One region of the Fervidobacterium sp. 2310opik-2 genome, then DNA from elsewhere that is predicted to be linked to it. Evidence: riboswitches for the same ligand, from Rfam matches in the RefSeq annotation. Region 1 holds a riboswitch; each other region holds the start of a gene.
The links. A riboswitch is a leader RNA that binds a small molecule or an ion and turns the genes downstream of it on or off. The one in region 1 is predicted to bind cobalamin.
Positions count from the first base shown of each region.

Region 2: another riboswitch for cobalamin. It lies ahead of AS161_RS08260 (ATP-grasp domain-containing protein); the one in region 1 lies ahead of AS161_RS04350 (ABC transporter substrate-binding protein).
Region 3: another riboswitch for cobalamin. It lies ahead of cobT (nicotinate-nucleotide--dimethylbenzimidazole phosphoribosyltransferase); the one in region 1 lies ahead of AS161_RS04350 (ABC transporter substrate-binding protein).

Region 1 covers NZ_LNGG01000008.1:615-3,894, forward strand. Annotated here, with positions in the region: gene AS161_RS04345 (iron ABC transporter permease) at 1-916, opposite strand, end outside; gene AS161_RS04350 (ABC transporter substrate-binding protein) at 918-1,808, opposite strand; cobalamin riboswitch at 1,866-2,042, opposite strand; gene AS161_RS04355 (hypothetical protein) at 2,140-2,508, opposite strand; gene feoB (ferrous iron transport protein B) at 2,505-3,280, opposite strand, start outside.
Region 2 covers NZ_LNGG01000026.1:63,110-66,389, forward strand. Annotated here, with positions in the region: gene AS161_RS08255 (CoA-binding protein) at 1-497, opposite strand, end outside; gene AS161_RS08260 (ATP-grasp domain-containing protein) at 484-1,551, opposite strand; cobalamin riboswitch at 1,631-1,813, opposite strand; gene AS161_RS08265 (NUDIX domain-containing protein) at 1,973-2,488, opposite strand; gene AS161_RS08270 (DUF2202 domain-containing protein) at 2,689-3,246, shown strand.
Region 3 covers NZ_LNGG01000026.1:73,393-76,672, forward strand. Annotated here, with positions in the region: gene cobU (bifunctional adenosylcobinamide kinase/adenosylcobinamide-phosphate guanylyltransferase) at 1-465, opposite strand, end outside; gene cobT (nicotinate-nucleotide--dimethylbenzimidazole phosphoribosyltransferase) at 465-1,511, opposite strand; cobalamin riboswitch at 1,588-1,763, opposite strand; gene AS161_RS08330 (extracellular solute-binding protein) at 1,858-2,892, shown strand; gene AS161_RS08335 (macro domain-containing protein) at 2,952-3,280, opposite strand, start outside.

The DNA of each region.
Region 1 (3,280 bases):
CCACAGGATTGAGAAGTGTACGTGAAAGGGTATCACACACTGACATAAATAATCCACCAATTAAAATCGTCGAAGGAATGTTTTTTCTATGTGAAGGTCCAGATATCATGCGTGCCATGTGCGGGACTATCAAACCTACAAAGCCAATAATTCCTGTTTTGGATACAAATGCTGCAGTTACAAATGAACCAAGCAAATAAAAAAGCCACTTTACGCCTTCAACATTTACTCCTAGGCTTTTTGCTTCCTTCTCACCAAGTGACATCGCATCAAGTTGTTTGCTATACAATAAAGATAAAAAAACGAAAACACCTAATGATAATGCTGGAACAGGTATATCAGAAAAAGTAATACCAGAAAATGAGCCAAAGAGCCATACATGACCTGTTACTAAAGTTTTTTGCGCTATGTTCAATAACAACATACTTCCTGCAGAAAACATCGTACTCACCAATACACCGCTTAGTACGAGATGAACTACTGGTATTACACTCCCTTTTCTTGCCAAAGTTATAGTCATAAGAGAAGCAATTACCGCAAAAATGAAGCTCATTGTTGGAATGCTTGCATGTGCAATAGAATTGACCACAAAATATACAGCAAGTAAAGCTCCAAAGCTTGCACCTGCGGATGTTCCCACTAAATATGGATCAACAAGAGGATTTTTCATAATTGCTTGGAAAGTGTTACCAACGATTGATAGTGCGATACCTGTAAGTGTTGCCATGAGTACCCTTGGAAATCTTAAATTCCATATCATGTACTTTTCTGGAGAATCTTCAGTTAAAAGTTTAAAAATTTTGAAAACGCTTACATTCACTGTACCGAAGGATAGATTTAAGAGAAAGACCACAACAAAAATAACAGGGAGAGAGTATCTCCCTGTTTTTAAAATCAAAGACTTTAACTTGGACAAATTACTTTCCTCCATAGAAGAAATTATAGAAAATATCGAGATATTTGAATATATGTGGAGCCGCTTGACTTACTTCATCGCCATCAACTACAAGGATTTTGTTGTTTTTCACAGCTTTAAGATTTTTCATTATCGAATGATTTTTGACAGCCTGTTCAACAGATTTTACATCACCATAAGCACCAATGATAATTATATCAGGATCTTGCTGTACCAACCATTCCCAGCTTACCGATAACCAACCGTTATTTCCGGAATATGGAGCTGCGATATTCCTACCACCAGAGATGACGATAAGTTCATTCATATAAGAACCTGTACCAGCGGTCCAAAGTTCTTTTACTTTTTCATCAGGTACAGTTATAGTGAAAAATACTGTAGGTCTTTTTTCAAGAGGTATTTTTGAAGTTTTTTGACCAACTTCAGTCATTTTTTGCCTCAATTCGTTCGTGATTTTATCTGCTTTTTCTTTTACGTTGAAAACTGCTCCGAGTTGTCCAACTGCTTTTATTATGTCGGTGAGAGTGTTGGCGTTCAAAACATAAGCGGTAAGATTTGCTTTTTCAAGTTTCTCAACCTCTGGGAATTGGAATCCACCAAACATCAGTACAAGATCAGGCTTTAAAGAATAAATTTTTTCAATATTAAGCGGAACCATGTTACCTATATTTTCCGCTTTTTTGTAATTATCCCATGCTGTAACTCCAACAATCCTATCTTCCAATCCCAAAGCTTGAAGGTACCTTGTTGCACTTGGTGCCGCGGAAACTACTCTACGAGGTGGCATAGGAATGTTTACAATTCTTCCTGCATCATCAACAACCGCAACTGCCAAAGAAATAACCGTGGACAATAAAAGTGCCAATAACCAAACTTTTCTCAAAGCCTTCATATACAAACCCCTCCTCTATGCAAAAATTTTTTGCCATCCCCAGGCTACGTGGTGGATGGCTCCCTTCCTTTGCATGTTAGGTCTCCCGACTCGTGGATCATCCTACTCTTCACACCTTCCCAGCCAAAATTAGGCCAGTGGTATATTGTGAATTTCGTCCCCACTCACGGTGGCGGCCCCGCGCCGGATTTTCACCGGGCTTCCCTTTTAACATACAAAGGGAGGTTTATTTATATTTTTATCCTTAAATTTTATTATAAACCACTCTTTTTCAAAATTCAATATTTACTTTCTTGAATTAAAGCTACATATACATGTTTTTTGATAAGCATTATTTCTTAAAAGCTAATTTTCTGAGTTTTTGTACGTTATAAATGTTATACAGCGAAAATATCATCAGAACGATATCCGCGTTAGTTAATTTATAGATAGATTCACCAAAAATTTTATTAAACATGGAAAATAGGAATGTTAGAAATACATACCCGCCAGCTATTAAGAATAGGATATTTCCAACGTAAAGATGCGCTATGCGGTACGATGTTGCTGGTTTGCCGAATTCCCTAAATCCTGTTAAAAACACTAGTGAAAATGTAAAGAGTATAAGTGAAAATATATATTGTTTTTCAAATATATACATGATAGATATGAGAAAAGAAAAAAATATTGATATCCAAAGATTTAAATTTACATATTTCATGATAACAACCTCCAAGAAATATTGACTAAAAGTGCGAGAAGATAAGAAATGGTTAAACTATAAAATATCGCAAATAATGTGTATTTGTTACTATTTGTTTCCGCCTTTATAGCTGCAAGTGTTGCAAAGCAAGGCATGTAACCCAGAATAAAAACCATCAACGTTGCTGCTGTAACAGGTGAAAGCACCACATTTTCAATACCGCCATAGAATTGTGAGAACGACGATACGATAATTTCTTTTGCAACGCCACCAAATATAAGAGCGGAAACTGCCTGCCATGAAAAACCTAAAGGCCTAAATAAGAATTCTAGAGATTTGCCAATCATGGCAACAAAACTATTTTCAATATTGTTTGGATCTGGAAAATACGAGAGTGCCCATACAATTATGCTTGCTGCAAAGATTATTGTTCCAGCTTTTTCGATAAAATGTTTACCTCTGTTCCACATATACACAGCTATATTTGATAATTTCGGAAGCCTGTAACGTGGTAATTCCATTATAAAAGGAACAGTTTCCCCTTTAAGTATAACTTTGTTAACAATTCTTGATGAGATAGCTGTAAGTATTATACTTAAGAGATAAATTAAAAAGAAAGCCTCGGCTTTATATTGCGAGAAGGCAACACCTATTATCATTAAATAAACAGGTATCCTCGCGTTACAACTTATAAATGGAGACACCAAAATGGTTGTTATTCTCTCTCGTTCATCAGATAAACCACGAGCTGCCATTATTGAACTAACATTGCAACCAAACCCTAAGAGTA
Region 2 (3,280 bases), on a different contig from region 1:
TCACCTATATACTTCGCAATCTCGTACATCAACGTCCCACTTCTCGAAATAATGGCTACCTCACCTTCTTTAAAATACTTTTCAGGCATAATACCAAGTTTTACTTTCTCTTTTGGATATATAACCCCAGGACAATTAGGACCAACCAGCGTCAGATTATTTTTCTTAACGATATCAACCATCTTTAAAGTATCATGGATAGGTACATGCTCTGTTATTACGACAAACTTCTTCACACCATTATTGAAAGCATCCAAAAATGCTTCCATTACATACGGAGCAGGCACAAAGAATATCGCCGTATCGACATTAAAACCTTTACTAACATAATCGGACAGTGTATTATAAACAGGCACATTGTGTACTTCCTTAATTTCATCATTTTTACTCACACCACAGACAACATTGGTACCGTATTCTATCATCTTCTTTGTATGGTAACTTCCATATCTACCAGTTATGCCATAAACGCAGACTTTTTCATTAGAAAAGAACATCTTTCATCAACTCCTTTTTCTTTGCCTCTTCATTTTGAATTAACATTATCAATTCGTTCATATCACTAACAGCGGTCATACCAATACTGCTAAGTAATTTTTTTGCCTCTTCTTCCTTATTCCCAGAAATCCTTAAAAACAGTTCGACATCCGGATGTCTTTCTTTAAACAAAACTATCGCCTCGGCGACTTGCAAGCAATCTGTTATGCCACCAAAAATATTAAGCACTATCTTTTTAGAAATTCTTGAAACCTTTTTCAGTGCTTCAAAAACATTCTCACGGGTCGCGCCACCACCAACGTCGTAAAAATTGGCAGGTTCAAAACCAAATTCTTTTAACATATCTATCGTTGCCATAACAATTCCTGCGCCACAACCTATAACCCCATACGAACCTCCAAGTAAAACCATCTCATTCTCTCTTCCATCCATTCGCTCTATCGCCCAATTTTGCCTAAACAAGGCATTATCATCAACGTGCATTACTGTATCAAGCATCACATATCCATTCTCGGTAACTCCGACAGGATTTATTTCTAAAAGTGTTAAATCAAGTTTTTTAAAGATATCCAACAACATTTCTGCAGTCTTCCTAAATTCAGCTGGCAAATCGCCAATTGAATACGTTTTCAAAACCTTATCTGGAAACATTCTTGACACTTCCTCTATATCAACACCACCAAACTCAGAATAAATCATCAATATATTTCTATTCGTCCTATCGATCGTAATACCAAAGTACAACTCTTTGTCGTGTTTCACAAATTCTTCAATCAATACTCCTTCCGGCATTTCACCTTTTATCTCTTTATTCACAAGCTCTCGCAACGCTCTCATACTTTCTTCCAAGTTCTTTGCGATGATTACCCCTCCAGCTTTCATCCTTCCTCCAACAAGAACCTGAGATTTCAAAACCTGTGGAAAGCCGAGCTCCAAAATCTTTTGAGTGAGTTCCTTCGAATCGATATCCTCTTCTTTGACAAATAAGCTCCTTGGTACATAAAAACCATGTTCGCTCAAAAGTCTTTTCCCCACATACTCTTGAATCTTCATAGAAATCCCCTCCTCACAACTTTTCTAGGATTTTCAAGAATTTTAAAACAGAAAATTTCCCAAAAATCTATGGTTTTTGGGAATGCCATCCTACGAAGGCAGGTCTCCCGACTTGTGGCTCATCCTACTCTGCTCGCCTTCCCAGCTAAAAAAGCCAGTGGCCAGTTGAGCATTTCGTCCCCACTCACGGTGGCCCGACCGTCCCGGATTCTCACCGGAGTTCCCTATTAAGCCTTTCGGCACCTTCGCAGTTTGGAATATTAACTTTTTCACAACTTTATTCTAAATCATTCACAAGATAATGTCTAGTCGAATAACGCCTTTGAAATCATTTTTTCTTACCAAATAAGGATTTTTAAATTATCCTATCTTTCTAATGCTTTTGTATGGACAACTTTCCAAATTCAAATTTGTAAATAACCTATTCAAAAATACTATCTAAATCCTCGATTTTTAAATCTTCAATGCTCTTATCCTCTGAGTACTTTATCTGAGCAAGCTTCACTTTATTTGAACCATCTAATATATACCTTGCCAAAGCTTTATCTATGGGCGAAAGATTTTCTTCAAAAATTTTATCTTTCTCCACCCAAACGAGTTCTCCTTCATCACTTTGGATAAATTTGTCACTATTCAATTCTGCCACGAATATAAAAAGTACCCAATTGTAATGCTCCGGTCCTTCTTCAGATGTTACCATTTTCAACCTAAGATTGTTGAGTTCAAGTCCTGTTTCTTCTCTAAATTCCCTTCTAATTGCTTCTTCTATCCCTTCTCCATCTTCAACCTTTCCACCAGGTGGAACAAGAAATCCAGAAAAAGGCTCTCTTGTTCTATTAATAAATAAAATCTTCCCATCGTATTGCGCATAGCATATAACTGCTAACCGTTGCTTTGGGCTCTTGATAAGCTTTTGGGCTATCTCCGTGTATTTCACATTATCCAACTCCAATCCTAGTGTATATTTTATATATTTTTACCACTCCAACAACAATTAAATTATACCAAAAACTCTAAGCAAATTCTCAGGAAAGCATAAGGATTTTCTCAGCTTGGATGAATATAATTGGGATGTAAATATGAGAAATGAGAAACAAGCAACAAAAAAACCACACCTTGCTCTTAGGAGGCGATAGTATGAAAAAGGTAAACAAGTTAACTCTCACACTGATTCTTGGAATTTTAACAGCTGGTATTATGTTACTCTTCTCTTCAACAACTTTAAGCGCAGCACAAACAACAAGACTGATTTCTTACACTCCAACAAGTACACTTACTCAAGATGATATTAAAAGTCTTCAAATGATGATTCAAGAAGAAAAACTTGCAAGAGACGTATACAAAACACTCTATGAAATTTACAAACTCCCCATATTCAACAACATAACACGCTCTGAACAAAACCACATGGATGCAGTTAAAGCTTTACTTGACAAGTACGATATAGAAAACCCACTTAAGACAGATGAAATAGGAAAGTTTGCGTACCCAGAGTTCGAAAGTCTATACAATCAATTAGTTTCAGAAGGTAAAAAATCATTAACCGATGCTCTCAGCGTTGGAGTGAAAATTGAAAAGCTTGATATCAAAGATTTAGAAGAAGCCATTTCCAAAACAAGCAATGAAGATATAAAGGTAGTTTACGGCTATCTGAAAAATGGGTCAGAAAATCACTTAAGAGCATTTTCAAAATAAGTATAAAGTAAAAAATTTAAGCAAATTCTAAGTT
Region 3 (3,280 bases), on a different contig from region 1:
TAAATAAACTTGGTCAGATATATTAGCAATTTTTGAATTCAACTTCCCTAGAGTTTCAACATATTTTCTTGCAAGCTCATTTTCTGGAATAACGCCCCAACCAACCTCGTTAGTAACAATTATCAACTCGCATTTCACATTCTTAAACGATTCCAACAGCTTATCTAAATAATTATCTATGTTAACCGCATAATAATACAAATTCCCAAGATATGTTGTAACACACTCAAAGACTATAACATCGTACTTATCGGCGATACTATTAAGAGTATCTGGAACGTTAATTGGTTCCTCGTACGTATCGAAATCATTTCCCCTCTCCGCTTTGTGCTTTTCGATACGTTTCTTCATCTCTTCATCGAAAGGTACGCCCGTTGCCAAAAATGCCTTTTTATTGTACTTTTCAGAAAGTTTCAAAGCGAAAGAACTCTTCCCACTCTTCACACCGCCAGTTACAAGAATCATCACTGATCAGTCCCTTTCGAAACACCCGCACTATCGAATGTAGCCATTTCCCTAATCATCTTTATTGCGGCTTCGATTATCGACATAGAAAGCACTGCACCAGTACCTTCACCAAGGCGCATGTCAAGGTCAAGGATAGGCCTCAAGCCTAAAGTATCTAAAATCACCTTGTGACCTTTCACCTTCGATTTGTGACCCGCGAAGACATATTCCCTTACTTCTGAATTAATCTCCCAAGCCAATAACAAACCAGCGGTTGTTGGGAAACCATCGATGATAATCGGCACACCCATCTCAGCAGCTTGAAGAATAAAACCTGCCATCTCGCCTATACAAAAGCTTCCAACTTTCTGGAGTACATCGATTGGATCGGACGGATTTGGCTTATTTACCTCAATTGCCTTTAAAACCGCCCTTTTCTTGTTCTTCAATTCCTCTGTACTTATCGGTGTCCCAATATCGATTATCTCGGTTATATCGTATCCAAAAGCAACCGCAATTGCCGTGGCGGTTGTTGTATTACCAATCCCCATATCGCCAACTGCGAGCAAATCGGCACCATCTTCTATCGCCTCACGCGCTATTTTCCTCCCGTACTCTATACACAACAACGCTTGTTCCCTTGTCATCGCAGGGCCTTCCGTAAAATCATTCGTCCCAAAACCAACCTTTGCTCTGATAAGATAAGGAGATTCAATCGGAAAATCACCATCAACACCTGCATCGACAACATAAACAGTTGCTCCAACGTGTCGTGAAAAAACATTAATAGCGGCTCCACCGTTGAGAAAATTGTACACCATCTGCTTTGTAACTTCTTTTGGATAAGCTGAAACCCCTTGCTTAACAACCCCGTGGTCTCCCGCAAATACATAAACCCTCTTATCTTCAGGAAGATCTGGAATAACCTTACCCTGGATAAGCCCCATTCTAAGAGCTAAGTACTCAAGATATCCCAAACTTCCAACCGGTTTTGTAAGATTATTGAGCCTTCTCAAAATATCGTTACGTAAAGTTTCTTTGTTAATCTTCCTCCCTGTTTCCATACACCTCTCCCCCTTACTTTCTAATCCACGTTATAATAATTTAAAAACAAATTTTCCTGAAAAGCCCAAGCTTTCAGGAAAGAAATCTACCTAATGTCGGTCTCCCGGCTCGTGGTTCATCCTACTCCCTACGCCTTCCCAGCTCATCGAAATGAGCCAGTGGCATCAATGTAGGTTTCGTCCCCACTCACGGTTGCTGGGCAGCCCCGGATTTCCACCGGTGTTCCCGGCACACTAGGTAGTCAAACTTATTCGGTTTGTTTTTATTCTACCATACAAATATTCAAATTCAAATTATTATTTGATATAATTAAATCGCAAAACCATACTAAGGAGGGAGAGAACGATGATGAAAAAGTTTGGATTGCCTTTTTTATTAATTTTGCTTTCCTCTTTTCTTATTTTCAATTTAGTCTCTAGCTGTAACCGTTCAAATACGCTGCATATTTACAACTGGGCAGATTATATCCCCGAAGAGGTTATACAAGAATTCGAAAAAGAATACAATTGCAAAGTCGTGTACGATACGTACTCTTCAAACGAAGAAATGTACTCAAAACTTAAACAAGGCGGGACTGGTTACGACATCGTCTTCCCATCTGGAGACCATGTCAGAATGATGATAAAAGATGGGATGTTGGAAAAATTGGATCTTTCTAAGATACCGAACATAAAAAATATTGACCCTATCGTCCTTTCGAAAACAACATTCGACCCAGACCATGAATATTCCATTCCATACATGATGGGAACAACGGGAATTATTGTAAATAAAAAATTCTTGAAAAACTTTGAGAAATCCTGGAGCATATACGAACGCGCGGATTTAAAGAACAAGCTCACATTACTTGACGACATGCGCGAAGTGTTTGGAGCCGCGCTCAAATATTTAGGATACTCTGTCAATTCAACCAACCCAGATGAAATCGAACAGGCAAAGCAAGTAATATTAAAATGGAAGGAAAATATCATCAAATTTGACGCCACAACTTACGCACAAGGAGTGGTTAATGGCGAATTTTGGGCAGTCCATGGTTATCCAGAAAACGTCTTCCAATTAATTCCAGAAGATGAACGCGATAACTTCGAATTTTTCGTTCCAAAAGAAGGAGGTACACTCTGGATAGATAGCATGGTAATTCTCAAAACATCGAAAAACAAAGACTTGGCTTACAAGTTCATAAACTTCATCCTTAGACCGGAAATCTCAGCAAAGATTTCAGATTTTCTCATGATTCCATCACCCGTTACGGATGCGGTAAATTACAAAGAAGTGGCAAATATATATGAAATCTCAGACCTTGAGAACTGCGAAATAATCGATTACCTTGGTGATAAAATCGACCTTTACAACAAAGCCTGGGAGGAAATTATAAAATAAACATTCTGCCTTAAAATTAAAAAATGGCTTCGGTAATAAACCGAAGCCATTTTCATTTATCAAAAATATCTTCTCACCAAATCACTGTACTTCTTCTTTCCAATATTCTCAATATTCATTAAATCTCTAAATCTTGACACCTCTTTTATCTCACTTATACCAAAAAGTGAAGCATTACTTATTTCTTTCAAAGCCTCTTTCAAAGCAAATTCTTCCAATGGACCTTTTTTGTAATCTAAAGTCACGATTATACGGCAATCGAGAGAGTATAAATGCTCAACGATTATACTCTCAACAGACTCCCAATCTAGCTTTCCAAGCCCTGCACCCAATTTTGGTATCGCTATCGATTTAACATTCGAGTTAACAATCTTTTCTCTTAGCTTTA